2 regions of the Salinivibrio sp. YCSC6 genome follow, and region 2 is predicted to be linked to the other one. Evidence: predicted binding sites of a transcription regulator. Region 2 holds the regulator's gene; the other holds the start of a gene.
What was found. Region 2 encodes PurR, which represses purine synthesis genes. Its sites were predicted from a motif close to TNANGNAAACGTTTNCNTNA; they were not measured.
Positions count from the first base shown of each region.

Region 1 (7,406 bases), 940 kb from region 2:
TTTATTTGATGGCTTGGTTTCGTATGAGCCCGCGCTTTGCTGTGCGTAGCTTACTCGCCGGTGGCGCGGTGTCCGTGATGGCCGACCATATCGCCTACTTTTTTCAAATCACTTGGTTGGCCCCCGCCTATTGTGCGGTCATTGGTGGCTTGCTGATGGGCGTCGGCATGTTGATGATTTTCCGACACAATGCCAGCTTAGGCGGTTTTAACGTACTGGTGCTTTATTGTCAGGACAAGTTTGGGATCTCGGCAGGAAAACTGCAAATGGGTATCGACTGTACCATCTTGGCGTTATCTTTCTTCCTCATCGACCTCAATCTCTTGATGTGGTCGGTGGTTGGCGCGATTGTGCTCAACTTAGTCTTGGCGATGAATCATAAGCCGGGTCGTTATCAAGCGCATCCGGCCAACCCTGGTGCGTAGCCAATCACCACGCCACACAAACAACAAAGCCAAGCATCACGCTTGGCTTTTTGTTGCTTACCGTATTCGTCCAACTCGCGATATTAAATCGCTTCTTCGTCTTCTTCACCGGTACGGATACGCACCACGCGTTCAACATCGAAGACAAAGATTTTACCATCACCAATTTTACCGGTTTGTGCGGTATCAATGATGGTTTCAACACACTGTTCTGCGACATCATTCGCGACCACGACTTCCAGCTTGACCTTAGGCAGAAAGTCCACCATGTATTCAGCGCCTCGGTAAAGCTCAGTATGACCTTTCTGACGACCAAAACCTTTTACTTCTGAGACAGTCATCCCCGTGATGCCCACGTCGGCAAGTGCTTCGCGTACGTCATCGAGTTTAAATGGCTTGATGATGGCTTCAATTTTTTTCATTCCGTTATCCTTCTCGTTGGCCGCAGCCGGTCCTGATGGATCAGTTGTTTAGCTGAAATTGTATCGCAGCCGGATAAAAAATCATCCATCGATTCACGCTTATCACTAAAAAGCCGCCATAGATTGGCGGCTTTGATTGGTATAAGGCTTATCCCAGTGTGACCCGCGCGTTGCGGAACATGCGCATCCACGCACTGTCTTCGCCCCAATCATCAGGGTGCCAAGAGTTAGCAACCGTACGGAATACCCGCTCAGGGTGCGGCATCATAATGGTGACGCGGCCCGACTCAGTGGTCAGCGCGGTAATGCCATTTGGTGAGCCATTCGGGTTGGCAGGATACGCTTGTGTTGGCTGGCCGTGATTATCGGTGTAACGCAACGCCACCGTACCTGACGCCTCAATAGCCGCTAGATGCTCTGCATCACGCACCTCAACACGTCCTTCACCATGCGATACCGCAATGGGCATCCGTGAACCCGCCATCCCAGCAAAGAAGGCGGAGGGGCTTGATTGCACTTCCACCATGCTAAAGCGTGCTTCAAAGCGCTCCGACTCGTTACGAACAAATCGTGGCCAGTGTGCGGCACCTGGGATCAGCTCATGCAGGTTCGATAGCATCTGGCAGCCATTACACACGCCAAGTGCCAAGGTATCTTCACGCGTAAAGAAGTCGCTGAATTGATCGCGTGCGCGGCTGTTAAACAGAATTGATTTCGCCCAACCTTCACCAGCGCCTAACACGTCACCGTAAGAGAAACCGCCACAGGCCACCAGCCCTTGGAAACCGTCCAAACTGACGCGTCCTGAGAGAATGTCACTCATATGAACATCCACAGCGTTAAAGCCAGCGCGATCGAAGGCGGCAGCCATTTCCACATGCGAGTTCACGCCTTGCTCACGCAAAATAGCCATCGTCGGTTGTTGACCGGTAGCGATATATGGCGCAGCAATATCTTGGTGCACATCAAAGCTCAGACTGGCGTGCAACCCAGGATCGATAGCCTGTTTAGCGTCAAACTCTTGGCGGGCACAGTCCGGATTATCGCGACGCGCTTGCATCTGATAGGTGGTTTCAGCCCAAATCTGACGTAAGTGCTGGCGACTGGCTTGATAGATAGGCGCCTCACCATGACGCAAGATAATCTCATCGCTATCGTTTAAGCCGCCAATCAGGTGGCTGCATGCGGTTAATTGATGTTCATCCAACACCGCATTAACACGCTCGAGATCTTGCGCCGCCACTTGGATCACCGCGCCCAGTTCTTCGTTAAACAGTACCGACAAGGCATCGTCGCCTAAACGGGCGATATCCACGTCAATACCGGTGTGACCGGCAAACGCCATTTCCGCCAAGGTGACGAACAGTCCGCCATCAGCTCGATCGTGATACGCCAGTAACTTTTGCTCTGCTACCAAGGTTTGCATCGCATTGAAAAAGCCTTTTAGGCGGGCGCTGCTGGTGACATCGGCAGGCTTATCGCCCAATTGGTGGTAAACCTGAGCCAACGCGGTTGCGCCCAGACGCTGCGCGCCCTCACCGAGATCGATCGCGATCAAGTGGCTGTCACCTTTATCGGTACGCAGTTGTGGGGTCACGGTACGACGCACATCTTCCACGCGGCCAAAGGCGGTGATAATCAGCGACATCGGCGCGGTGACGGTTTTGTTTTCACCGTCTTGCTGCCACTGGGTTTTCATCGACATCGAGTCTTTACCCACCGGAATGGTCAGTGACAGCTCAGGACACAGCTCCTCGCCAACGGCTTTAACCGCTTCGTACAACCCGGCGTCTTCGCCCGGATGACCTGCCGCGGACATCCAGTTCGCAGACAGTTTAATGTTAGTCAGGCTACCAATATCGGCACAGGCGATATTGGTAAGTGCTTCGCCGACCGCCATACGGGCAGAAGCAGCAAAGTCGAGCAAGGCAGCTGGGGTACGCTCACCCATCGCCATCGCCTCGCCGTGATAACTGTCATAACTGGCCGCCGTGACCGCACAGTTAGCGACCGGTACCTGCCAAGGGCCGACCATTTGGTCACGCGCAACCAGTCCGGTCACCGAACGGTCACCGATGGTGATCAAGAAGGTTTTCTCCGCCACCGCCGGCAAGCGTAAAACACGCTCACAGGCTTCCGCTAGCTCAATGCCTTGGGTGTTAAGCGCGGTACCTGTCACTTGCTGACGCATCACATCCCGGTGCATTTTGGGCGCTTTACCCAGCAAGATATCCATCGGCATGTCGATAGGGGTATTGTTGAAGTGGCTGTCTTCAAGCGACAGATGACGCGCATCGGTGGCCTCACCAATCACCGCGTACGGCGCCCGTTCACGCTCGCATAAGGCTTCGAAAAGCGCCATATTTTCCGGTTTAACCGCCAAGACATAACGCTCTTGTGACTCGTTACACCAAATGGCAAGCGGACTCATTCCCGGCTCATCATTAGGAATGTCACGCAAGTTAAAGCGTCCACCGCGGCCGCCATCATCGACCAGCTCAGGCATCGCATTGGACAGGCCACCTGCGCCCACATCGTGGATAAAGGCAATCGGATTATCGTCGCCAAGCTGCCAGCAACGATCGATCACCTCTTGGCAGCGACGCTCCATTTCTGGATTCTCACGCTGTACCGAGGCAAAGTCTAAGTCTTCCGCTGACTGGCCTGACGCCATCGACGATGCCGCACCGCCGCCAAGGCCGATGTTCATCGCCGGACCACCTAACACAATCAGTTTGGCGCCCACGTCAATCTCGCCTTTTTGCACATGGCCGTCACGGATGTTACCCATACCACCGGCGATCATGATGGGTTTGTGATAGCCACGCACTTCCTCACCGGCATGCGAGGTCACCAATTGCTCATAGGTGCGGAAATAACCCAGCAAGTTAGGCCGGCCAAATTCGTTGTTAAACGCCGCGCCGCCTAGCGGGCCTTCCAGCATAATATCGAGCGCAGTGGCAATGCGCTCAGGCTTACCATAATCGCGCTCCCACGGCTGAACAAAGCCCGGAATTTTGAGGTTAGAGACGGAAAAACCGACCAATCCTGCTTTGGGTTTGCCTCCGACACCGGTTGCCCCCTCATCACGAATCTCACCGCCAGAGCCTGTTGCCGCGCCTGGCCACGGTGAAATCGCGGTAGGATGGTTGTGGGTTTCCACCTTCATCAAAATATGAGCCGGCTCATGGTGATATTGATAAGTGTGGCTGTCAGGGCTGGGGAAAAAGCGCCCAACGCTTGAGCCCATCATCACGGCTGCGTTGTCTTTATACGCCGACAGCACGTTATCTGGGGTTTTCTCATAGGTGTTTTTGATCATTTTAAACAGCGACTTAGGCTGTTTTTCACCATCAATGGTCCAGTCGGCGTTGAAAATTTTATGTCGGCAATGCTCAGAGTTGGCTTGCGCAAACATCATCAGTTCGATGTCGTTAGGATTACGCCCCAGCTGGGTGAAGTTCTCGACCAGATAGTCAATTTCATCTTCTGCCAGTGCCAACCCTAAGGCTTGGTTGGCCTCGACTAAGGCGGCGCGGCCACCTGAGAGAATGTCTACGCTATGCATCGGCGCAGGTTCCGCTTGCTCGAATAGCACCGCGGCGGCCTCAAGCTCACTGAACACAGCTTCCATCATCCGATCGTGCAACAATCCCGTTAAGGTTGCGTGTTGCTCACTGGTCAAAGGAGCAGATAACTGAATATAGTACGCCGTACCGCGCTCTAAGCGTTTCACCGCGTCCAAGCCACAGTTATGGGCAATATCGGTTGCTTTGGATGACCACGGCGACAAGGTGCCGGGACGAGGCGTAACGAGAAACAGCGTCCCTTCAGGCGCATGCGGCGGTAAAGTGGGCCCGTAAGTCAGCAACTTTTCGAGCTTTTCGCGACTCGCGCTATCCAAGGGGTGATGCAAATCAGCGAAGTGAATAAACTCAGCATACAGTGCCGTGACTGGCAACTGATGCGCATGACAGCTAGCCAGCAGTTTATTGACACGAAACTCAGACAGTGCGGGGGAACCACGCAAAATATCCATGTGCGTACGTCTCTCGTTAGCAGTTAGTGAAAGGGGTATACCCAAATTAACACGCGCTGGCATGTAAACTTGGGTATCACAACTCACACTGGCAGCCTTTGCTGTCTGCAGGTTTACGCCCATTTTTTGCTGGCCTTTTAAGCAAGCGGCGGCCATTATAGGGGAAAATCCTCGCGGGCAACACACCTGACGCAACCGTTTGCGCAAAAAATTTCCCCTCTATCGGTCGGACGCCTATTCACGTAGAATGGAGGGTCCATTGATCACGGCCTGTGTCTTCACGCCGGCCCGCAACAAGAGCAACAGCCTTTGAGACAGCGTCGATTTACTCTGCCATCTTGGATTGCCTGCGTGGCCCTTGTGCTGCTAACCCTGCCTTTGGCGGGCTGTGATTGGCATTTTGATGACCGTACGACTCTCGAAAAAATCCGCGATCGCGGCGTGCTAAGAGTGGGCACACTCAATAATCAGCTTTCTTATTACATCGGTCCTAATGGTCCAACCGGCCTAGATTATGATTTAGCCAAGCGCTTTGCCGATAAGCTGGGCGTAAAATTGGAAATGACGCCTACCTACACGCTCTCCGGGCTCTTTCCCGCCCTTGAGCGCGGCGATGTTGACATTATTGCCGCGGGCCTGACCATCACACCGCAACGCCTTGACGCCTTTCGCCCCGGTCCTGCGTACTATTTTGTTAGCCAACAAGTCGTGTATAAAAATGGCCACTGGCGACCGCGTGATGTCGATGATTTCAACCGAGATGATGCTGTAATGGCAGTGGTTGAAGGCTCCAGTCATGACTTAACATTGCAATCACTGAAACAAGCCCATCCTGCACTGTCTTGGCAAGTCGTCCAAGATGCCGATGACGACGAACTCCTCAAACAAGTCGCGAATGGTGACATCGACTTTACCATTGCCGACTCCGTCGACATTGCGCTGATCCAACGCACCCACCCTGATATCACCGTCGCGATGGAACTGAGCGAAGACGAGCCAGTCGCTTGGTTTATGAAAAAGCAAGGCGATAGCAGCGTTTACGCCCTGATGGTGGAATTTTTTGGTGACCTTGCTCAAAGCGGCGAACTGGCGATTTTGGAAGAGAAATACTTTGGTCACGTGGATCAGTTTGATTACGTCGATACCCGCGCCTTTTTGCGCGCGATTGAGAGCAAACTGCCCAAGTGGGAGCCGCTATTTAAAAAATACGCCAATGAATTTGACTGGCGTTTACTCGCCGCCCTGTCTTATCAGGAATCACATTGGAACCCGCGCGCTATTTCACCGACTGGTGTGCGCGGCATGATGATGCTGACCTTACCGACCGCAAAATCTGTCGGCGTACGCAACCGACTTGATCCCGAGCAGAGCATTAAAGGCGGCGCCCTTTATCTGCAACGGGTATTGGAACGCGTACCGGATAGCGTGAACCCGCATGAACGTATTTGGTTTGCGCTTGCCTCGTACAATATCGGTTTTGGCCACATGATGGATGCACGCCGCCTCACGGAGGCACAAGGGGCCAACCCTAACTCGTGGAGTGATGTGAAAAAGCGTCTGCCCATGCTTGCCAAGCGCCAATACTATACCCAAACACGCTACGGCTATGCGCGTGGATACGAGGCGTTAAGCTACGTCGAAAATATCCGCCGTTATTATCAAAGTATTCTAGGCTATGAAAAAGCGCATATTGAAGCGCTCGACAATGAGCAGGTTGAAGACTTAGGCGGCCTACAAACCATTGTCGCGCCAGCGCCTGAGCAAGAGTCTGAAACCGTCACAGACACTGACGAAACGTCACCACAAAGCGACGCTAACCAGCAACAGCAATGAGGGCAGTATGGTTCCGAGAAAACGGCTCGTGAGAAGTAACTTCCGTAAAAACACGATTTCCGCCGCTAACCGGCGTAAGCGCATGCGTCAAAATATGCACAAGAAAGTGCTTTGGCGACAACGTACGTTTGCCATCCGCGAGTTCGCCGCCTTTGACGATGCGTTTTAACCCTCTCCCTGCTCTCGAGCCGCTTTTTTAGCGGCTTTTTTTTCGGCTCGGCGACGACGAAAAAACGCTTGAAGCTGCTCGCGGCAAGCATCCTCAAGCAGCCCCCCTTGCGATGCCACGTGATGATTCACGCCCTCGTAACTGAGCAAGTTCATCACCGATCCTGCCGCACCGGTTTTAGGGTCGGAGGCGCCAAAATACACGTTGCGAATACGGCTATGTACCATAGCCGCAGCGCACATTGGACAAGGCTCTAAAGTGACATACAAGTCAGCATCAATCAGGCGATAGTTCCCCAGCACTTGACCTGCTTGGCGCAATGCCATGATTTCCGCATGCGCAGAAGCATCATGTTGGGTAATTGAACGGTTCCATCCGGTCCCGATAATCTCCCCTTGGTACACCACCACAGCCCCGACCGGCACCTCACCCTCTTGCTCGGCTTTTTCCGCCAGCGTCATGGCGTGGCGCATGTATTTTTCGTGCTCGTTTGATGGCGTTTGCAACTCGCTCATTCA
Region 1 is NZ_CP039516.1:649,678-657,083, reverse strand. It holds gene E8E00_RS02845 (YitT family protein) at 1-425, shown strand, start outside; gene glnB (nitrogen regulatory protein P-II) at 509-847, opposite strand; gene purL (phosphoribosylformylglycinamidine synthase) at 996-4,886, opposite strand; gene mltF (membrane-bound lytic murein transglycosylase MltF) at 5,250-6,719, shown strand; gene E8E00_RS17120 (hypothetical protein) at 6,727-6,888, shown strand; gene tadA (tRNA adenosine(34) deaminase TadA) at 6,885-7,403, opposite strand.
Region 1: purL (phosphoribosylformylglycinamidine synthase) is a predicted target of PurR. The motif match lies at 5,074-5,093, and genes of this name have one in related genera.

Region 2 (7,406 bases):
AAGCCGCCTGCACCGGCACCAATCACTACCATATTGCGGTCAAACTGATGGGGCTTGTTCCAACCTTGATAGCGTTTACGACGTGTGATCCAAGCCATGACCCACTTTGCCAGCAGTGGGAAGATACCCAGTAAGGCGAGTGAGCCAAGCACCGAGGATGACACCACGTCGCCGAGTGCGTCGATTTGGGCCAGTTGGGTCCCTGCATTCACGTAGACTGCGGTACCCGGCAACATACCGAGCTGACTGACCCAATAGAAGGTGCGGGTTTTGAACGGGGTTAGCCCCATCACGAGGTTAATCAGAAAAAACGGGAAAATCGGGATCAGGCGTAGGGTTAACAGATACAAGCTACCGTCTTTCTCTATACCGCGATTAATGGTATCGAGCTTATTGCCAAATTTGGCTTGGACCCAGTCGCGCAACATAAAGCGACTCACCAAGAAGGCGAGGGTGGCGCCAATCGAGCTAGCAAAGGAGACCAACACCAATGCCCACCAAAAGCCAAAGAGTGCCGCGCCCAATAAACTCGCTACTGCCGCACCCGGTAAGGACAGGGCGGTCATCACTACATAGCCGACAAAAAACACCAGGCTTGCGGTGGTCGCGTTTTCGATAATGTAATCATTCAATGCCACTTGTTGTGCTTTGGCGTTTTCAAGCGTGAGCCACTGGCTGAGATCTAAACTGAACCAAAGTGTTACAAGCGCCACCACCACTAAACCAAGCAATATCTTTTTTACTGGCATACTGTGTCTCGTCCGATAGTAAATGGGTCCCAGTTATTACTTTAGGTACTGTAGCTGAATTAACTGGCTGATTTGTCGGTTACATTGAGGAACTGTGTCCTTAATCGTACCTTTAACCAGACCCGACCGATCGCAAGAAACTTTCGTATTTTGTCAGAAATCAGTTTGAATGATGGATTATTGAGCGTTTAGCTCGTTCAGAAAAAGCGACACCGCCTTAAAGGCGGTGTTGGACGCGAACATTGCTCACAAAAAAGGTAGAGAGGTATGGGGGGTGTGAGGAATTAATTTTCTAAATGTTGTAATAATTCTTGGCGACGTTGGGGTGGAACCACAGACCAATGCTTGCCAGTAATTGCACCTTCTAGTGACCACAGTAATTCCAAGCTTAGCTCTTTTTCATGCGCAGAAAGGAGCGCTTTATAGGCATTGACGGCACCTTGTTGCTGTAAGCTTTCAGGCGTCTCAATACCTGCTTTTTTCAGCATGCGCTCGGTCGCGAGCCGTAAATTAGGTAAGTCTTTTAGACGAGACGGTGTGGCTTGTTTTTTCAAATCACGATCACGGGTCGCGACATCCAGCGCCTCTTTAGCTTCTGTGAGCAGCTTATCTTGGTCATCCCACCAGTATTCAGGGATCGCAAAATATTTCGTCACGACAGGAAAGCCGCGCTTTTTATACACGTAGGGTGCCAAGCCTTGTTTTTTTAATAGTGCTTCGTTTTCTTTTCCAGCACGTAAATGGAGAGTGTTGTTAACGACAAGCGCGAACATGGTGTCTTCACAAAAGATACCAAATCCACCGAACATTGAACGGGACTTTATGCTGCCAAATTTGGCAAATAACTTCATTGCGTTCTTTAAAGCTGGTTTATCCATTTGATTAAAATCTCGATGAATTACTAATGCCTAAAAAAGACGTCATAATGTAACAAGGCAAGATCGCAGAATTGTCAACGAGCCATCAAATTTGTCAGCTTTGATATGTTGGCAACCCCGCTACCGTTGATATTTTGACATCATGTCAAATTACCGTTAGGCCGGAGGCTTTGCGTCCCATGCTTTCGCCATGGTTTGCCTTGTTCAAACGCTATTAAGCATATAATAATTAGACACCGATGTCGTCCTCTCCCATCACACAAAATGTGATCTTGGTTCAGGGTGGGTGTAATTGATGAACTAGAGTAAAAGCACTACCGGAAGAGTCGTCGCGTAAAAAAGCACCGCCAAGACATTGACGGTGCTCTTCATAAAAGTTTCATTAAAACATTAAGATAGTGTTTTAACTGACTGTCGACTCACTAGTGCAGGTTGCATTTCGAACACTTGCTGCTGAGTCTCGTTGTTGGCAATTCGCGCGAGCAAGAGTTTGACCGCCGTTTTGCCTAGACGGCGTTTGGGCTGGTGAATCGTTGTCAATGGTGGCGAGAAATACTCGGTGAGGTCAATATTATCGTAACCAATCACCGATATATCTTCTGGCACTTTCAAGCCGTACTCGTTAAACGTACTAATCGCCGCTAATGCCATAATGTCATTAAAACAAAAGACAGCGGTCGGGCGGTCTGACATTGTCGCTAATTGCTTCGCGGCAATTTGTGCTTGATCGGCTTCGAAATCCGCCTCAATCAGCCAGTTTTCATTCACTGTAATGTTGGCTTCTTTTAACGCACGGAAATAACCGTTTAAGCGATGCTTACAGGTATTTTTATCCATTTGGCCCGAAATACAGCCAATTTTAGTATGCCCATTATCAATAAAGTGTTTGGTGGCAAGGTAACCGCCTAATTCAGCGTTATCTTCTATGCGGTCTGTATCGATATGGTGACTGCCCCAATCCATCACGACCATAGGCAGATCGCGTTTTTTTTCTAATAACAGCATCAAATCTTCGTTGAGATCAGAGCACACCACAATGAGTCCATCGACGCGCTTTTCTGACAACATACGCAGGTAGTCGCGTTGCTTTTCAAGGTTTCCCTCGGTATTGCAGAGAATCAGTGTGTAGCCTTGCTTGTAGCAATAGTCTTCCACACCGTGAACAAGCTCGGCGAAAAAGGGGTTGGTGGATTTAGTCACCAGCATACCCAGTGTACGTGTTGTGTTGCATTTCAAGCTTCGCGCCACAGCACTTGGGGCGTAGTTTAACTCTTCAACCGCTTGCCATACTTTCTCAGTCGTCTTCTCTGCGACAAAGCGGGTTTTGTTTATCACGTGTGACACCGTCGTGGTCGATACACCGGCGAGACGCGCGACATCTTTAATCGTTGCCATCTTGATTCTTCTTTGTAGTAATGCGTAGGGATCGTTACTCGCGACCTTACAGAAAAACGCCGCTGTTCGTCAGCGGCGATGTCTTTCACAATCCCGGCACATCAGACGGTTGCGAAGGTAACGAATCCGATTTCATCCATTCTCATAGCTAATCGGTTGCGCTCTCAGTTTACTTAGGTTGGCGCACACTCGCAATTGGTCTGATCAGCGAAAATGGACCAACAGACGGTTTTGTGAGCCAGCTATGATGTATTTATCAATTAAGACACGATCAGTGGGCAGTCATGCTCCGGATGAGTCAGAACGGTCAGCGGGTATTGGTAGATGTCTGCCACTCTATCACTACTAAAACACTGCCACGGGTTGCCGGATAGGACGATTCGACCCGCTTTTAAAAAATGCAGTTGGTCGGCGTATTGCGCCGCCAAATTCAGGTCGTGCAACACCAATAGCACTGTCATTCCTTGGTCTGCGAGTGCTCGACAGCGCTTGAGGGTGTAATGCTGATGGGTAATATCTAAGGCCGAAGTGGGTTCATCCAGCATCAGTATCGCTTGGTCCGGTGCGGTTTGTGCTAGCTGTAATGACACGCGTGCCATGTGTACGCGTTGTTTTTCACCGCCAGATAAAATCGGATACGGTCGATGAGCAAGATGGCTAATATCCCATGCCGTTAGCTGCTCGTTAGCAAGGGCCGCGATCTGTTCTCGGTTTGCCTGTAGTGGTGTTGCTCCCATCTCGACCACTTCTTGCGCGGAGAATGCAAACGTGAGCCCGCTATGTTGGGGAAGGAAGGCCACTCGTCGGGCAAATTCTTCGCCTTGCCACTGGCTTTTTGGCTGTTGCCAAAACTGCACACTGCCATGCTGATGTTTGTCGCTAATCAATTGCTTTAACAGTGTACTTTTCCCCGCACCATTGGGCCCGAGTAAAACGTGTAACTGGCCAGCAGTAAAGGCGAGATCAATCTCGCTTAGCAGTTGACGGCCGTTAAGCGCATAGCTGAGCTTGGAGATTTGAAGGGCAGAATCTGTCATTCGTGAACCACTGCTTTTCGTTGTTGAATAAGAAGCCATAGAAAGAAAGGAGCCCCCATTAGGGCGGTAATAATGCCAACAGGCAATTCGGCGGGGGCGACAATGACACGGGCAACAATATCGGCCAAGGTCAGTAACAGGGCACCAAGAATGGCTGATAAGGGCACCAGTGTGCGATGATCCGGGCCGGCAATTAAACGTCCAATGTGTGGGATCACTAGACCCACAAAGCCGATAAGACCGGCAGCACTTACCGCAATGCCCATTCCCGCCGCGGTCACAACAATGAGTAGGCGTTTTAAATGGTGTACATCAATGCCCAAATACGCCGCTTCGTTTTCACCAAGCAAAAGGGCATTTAAGTGGCGTGCGCGCTGGTAGGCAAATACCGTGAGTAAGCATGCAGCGATGCCAGTGAGAACAATTTGTCCCCAAGTCGCACCGGTCAGTGACCCCATCGACCAAAGGGCGATGTCTCGTAACGTTTGATTATCCGCCACATAGTTAATTAAGCCTAATGCAGCGCCGGACAAAGCACTGATCGCAATGCCCGCTAGCAACATGATGGTCACCGAACTGCCCATGGACGTTGTGCCAATTCTGTATACAAATAGGGTTGCCAGTAGTGCACCGATAAACGCAAAGGCAGGCACCGAAAACACAAAGCTGGCCTCGATACTGCCCCAAGAGAGCAATAGCAAGCCCAGTGCGCCTCCTAATGATGCGCCGCCGGAGACACCGATAATACCCGGGTCAGCGAGAGGGTTGCGGAAAAGCCCCTGCATCAACGTGCCGCAAACGGCGAGCAATGCACCGATAAAAATACACAGCAAGGTTCGAGGTAATCGAACTTGTTGAACGATGGCGAGTACATGCGGCTCAACATTGTCATGCCAAGGGGTTAAGCTCTGTAAACTGGTCAGCCAGCCAAGTTGCCATTGTCCCACCGCGATAGACGTTATCCCTACGACGACAAGTGCGATGATGAGCGCTGGAAAAACATGCGACTGTGAGGATCGAAAAGACGCTTGCATTAGTCGTTCTCTCCAACGACGGTGCGCTGAATACGAATGGCTTCATCCAGTGATTTCAGGCTAAGCCCTCCCACTAACACACTGCCGTCAATTGGAATAATACGCTGCTGTTGGAATGCGCGCGTGGCATTGAGTAAAGGCACGGCATCAGCGAGTCCTTCAACACCGCCTAGCTGATCGAGAGAACGTTGCATGACCAAGATAAAGTCCGGATCAAAGCCCAGTAACGCTTCTGACGACAGTGGTTTATAGCTACTGAGCGCCGTGGCGGCAGGGTTAGTCGCACCCATCAGCGACAACAAGGTATCCGGTGAGGTATTGGCCCCCGCGACACTGGCAGGACGTCCTTGGTGAACCAGAAGAAACACGCCTTTGAGCGTGGTTTTGGGGGCATGCGCTTTTAATGTCGCAATCTTGGTGTCTATGTCGGTCAGTAACTCTGCGGCTTTGGACTCTGTGTGGGTGAGACTCGCGACTTTTTTAATCCGTGTTTTGAGTGTCTCGACGCTGGGTTCACTAGACAGTCGAGCCACGGTTACCCCTGACGCTTCGATTTTCTCCAAAACCGGGGTAGGGCCCATTTCATCTGAGCCTACGACTAGAGTCGGTGATAAAGACAGCACACCTTCGACGGCGAGCTGGCGATGATAGCCGACATTCGGCACTTCTTTATTCGGTAGATGGCTGGTGACATCAATGCCAACTATCTGTTCTGTTGCACCTAATTCAACCAGTAAGTCTGTTACACCGGCCCCCGCGCTGACAATGCGTGGTGATGCTGTGACAGAGAGTGAGAGTAGTGCTGAGGCGAGGGCAAGCAGTCTAACCGCGGCAGTTGCCATGATGAATTCCTTTATTTATTAAACCAGTCAATGTGAGTGCAATGCTCGACGTCAGTCCATTACACACTGTTAGCGAACGGAAATGTAATTATGAGTTACAAACCTAATTACGAGCAATTATCGTTTACATTGCCGTTAATGATCAATACAATCCTGCCAAATTGTTCATGATTCTCATTTTTGATTGGCTCAATAGGAAGACCCATGCTGTTAAAAACGGACGTCTCGGAAGTATTGACTCCTTCTACGATCAAGCTTGCTATCGGTGCTGCCCTTGGCACATTGGCATTTATTCCTTCAGCGTTGGCGGAGACGCAAAACACGGCGGATTCGTCATCAGACGTTATCGCGGTGTATGCAAGCCGCATTGACGCACAAAAAGCGAACGGTGCCGCTGCGGTCAGCACGGTATCACTCGAAGAAATTGAAAAACGGCAGGGGACCAGCGTAGCGGATCTAATTAGCCATTTACCCAATGTGTCTATTGCCGGTGGTGGGCGTGATGAATCACAAGCGATTGTGATTCGTGGGCTCAGTAGTGATAACGGGCGCGTGATTCAACTGATCGATGGTGTACGCCAGAATTTCTCTCTGGGACATCGCTCAAGCCTGTTTATCGATCCAGAGTTACTCAAGACTGTTGATGTTGTTCGTGGCCCTGCGAGTACCGTGTGGGGATCGGGGGCGATTGGTGGCGTGGTGGCGCAAAGCACCAAGTCTGCCTATGACTTTTTAGATGCTGACCAAGACATTGGTGGCTACCTAAAGCAGGGTTTCCACAGTAACGACAATGCGTCGCGTACGAGTGGCGCTGTATTTGGGCGTACGGATACGATTGATTGGCTAGTGCAGAGCTATTATCACGACGCTGATGACAATCAACTGGGCAATGGAAAAGCTTTATCCTACTCCGCGAGTCGTGAGAAAGGAGGACTTGCTAAGGTCACCTATACCCCGTCTCTCGTGCACCAGTGGACTTTCTCGGCGCGCCAAGGCGACCGTGATGCCATGTCACCGTCGAATCCCTCGGTTCAAGACCCGTCAAGTAACTATCCATTGGTGTATCGCCAAACTCAAGACCAAAGCCTTGCTGTAGCCTATCAATACACACCAATGAATGATTGGATTGACCTCTCATCTCGAGTGTATTGGAACGATACGCAAATGAAAGAATATCGTTTAGTAACCGATGAGCATGATGACAACCAAATGCAAACCTTAGGATTGTCACTCACCAATCGTGCTCATTTCAACGATATTGAATTTATCGCAGGATTTGATGGTTATCTCGATCACTACCAAACTCAGCGTGACGATAAAAGTGCGCCGGGAGAGCGTCCTGAGGGACAAGATGCGAAAGCGAGAAGCATTGGCGTGTTTGGCCAGCTAGAGATTCCGCTTGCAGAATCTTGGCAATGGACTGCCGGTCTGCGATTCGACGATTACAAAAATGAAGACACGCGAGCAACAT
Region 2 is NZ_CP039516.1:1,593,712-1,601,117, reverse strand. It holds gene lpdA (dihydrolipoyl dehydrogenase) at 1-749, opposite strand, end outside; gene E8E00_RS07290 (TfoX/Sxy family DNA transformation protein) at 1,034-1,627, opposite strand; cyclic di-GMP riboswitch class I at 1,735-1,837, opposite strand; gene purR (HTH-type transcriptional repressor PurR) at 2,018-3,022, opposite strand; gene E8E00_RS07280 (heme ABC transporter ATP-binding protein) at 3,283-4,059, opposite strand; gene E8E00_RS07275 (iron ABC transporter permease) at 4,056-5,093, opposite strand; gene E8E00_RS07270 (hemin ABC transporter substrate-binding protein) at 5,093-5,935, opposite strand; gene E8E00_RS07265 (TonB-dependent hemoglobin/transferrin/lactoferrin family receptor) at 6,140-7,406, shown strand, end outside.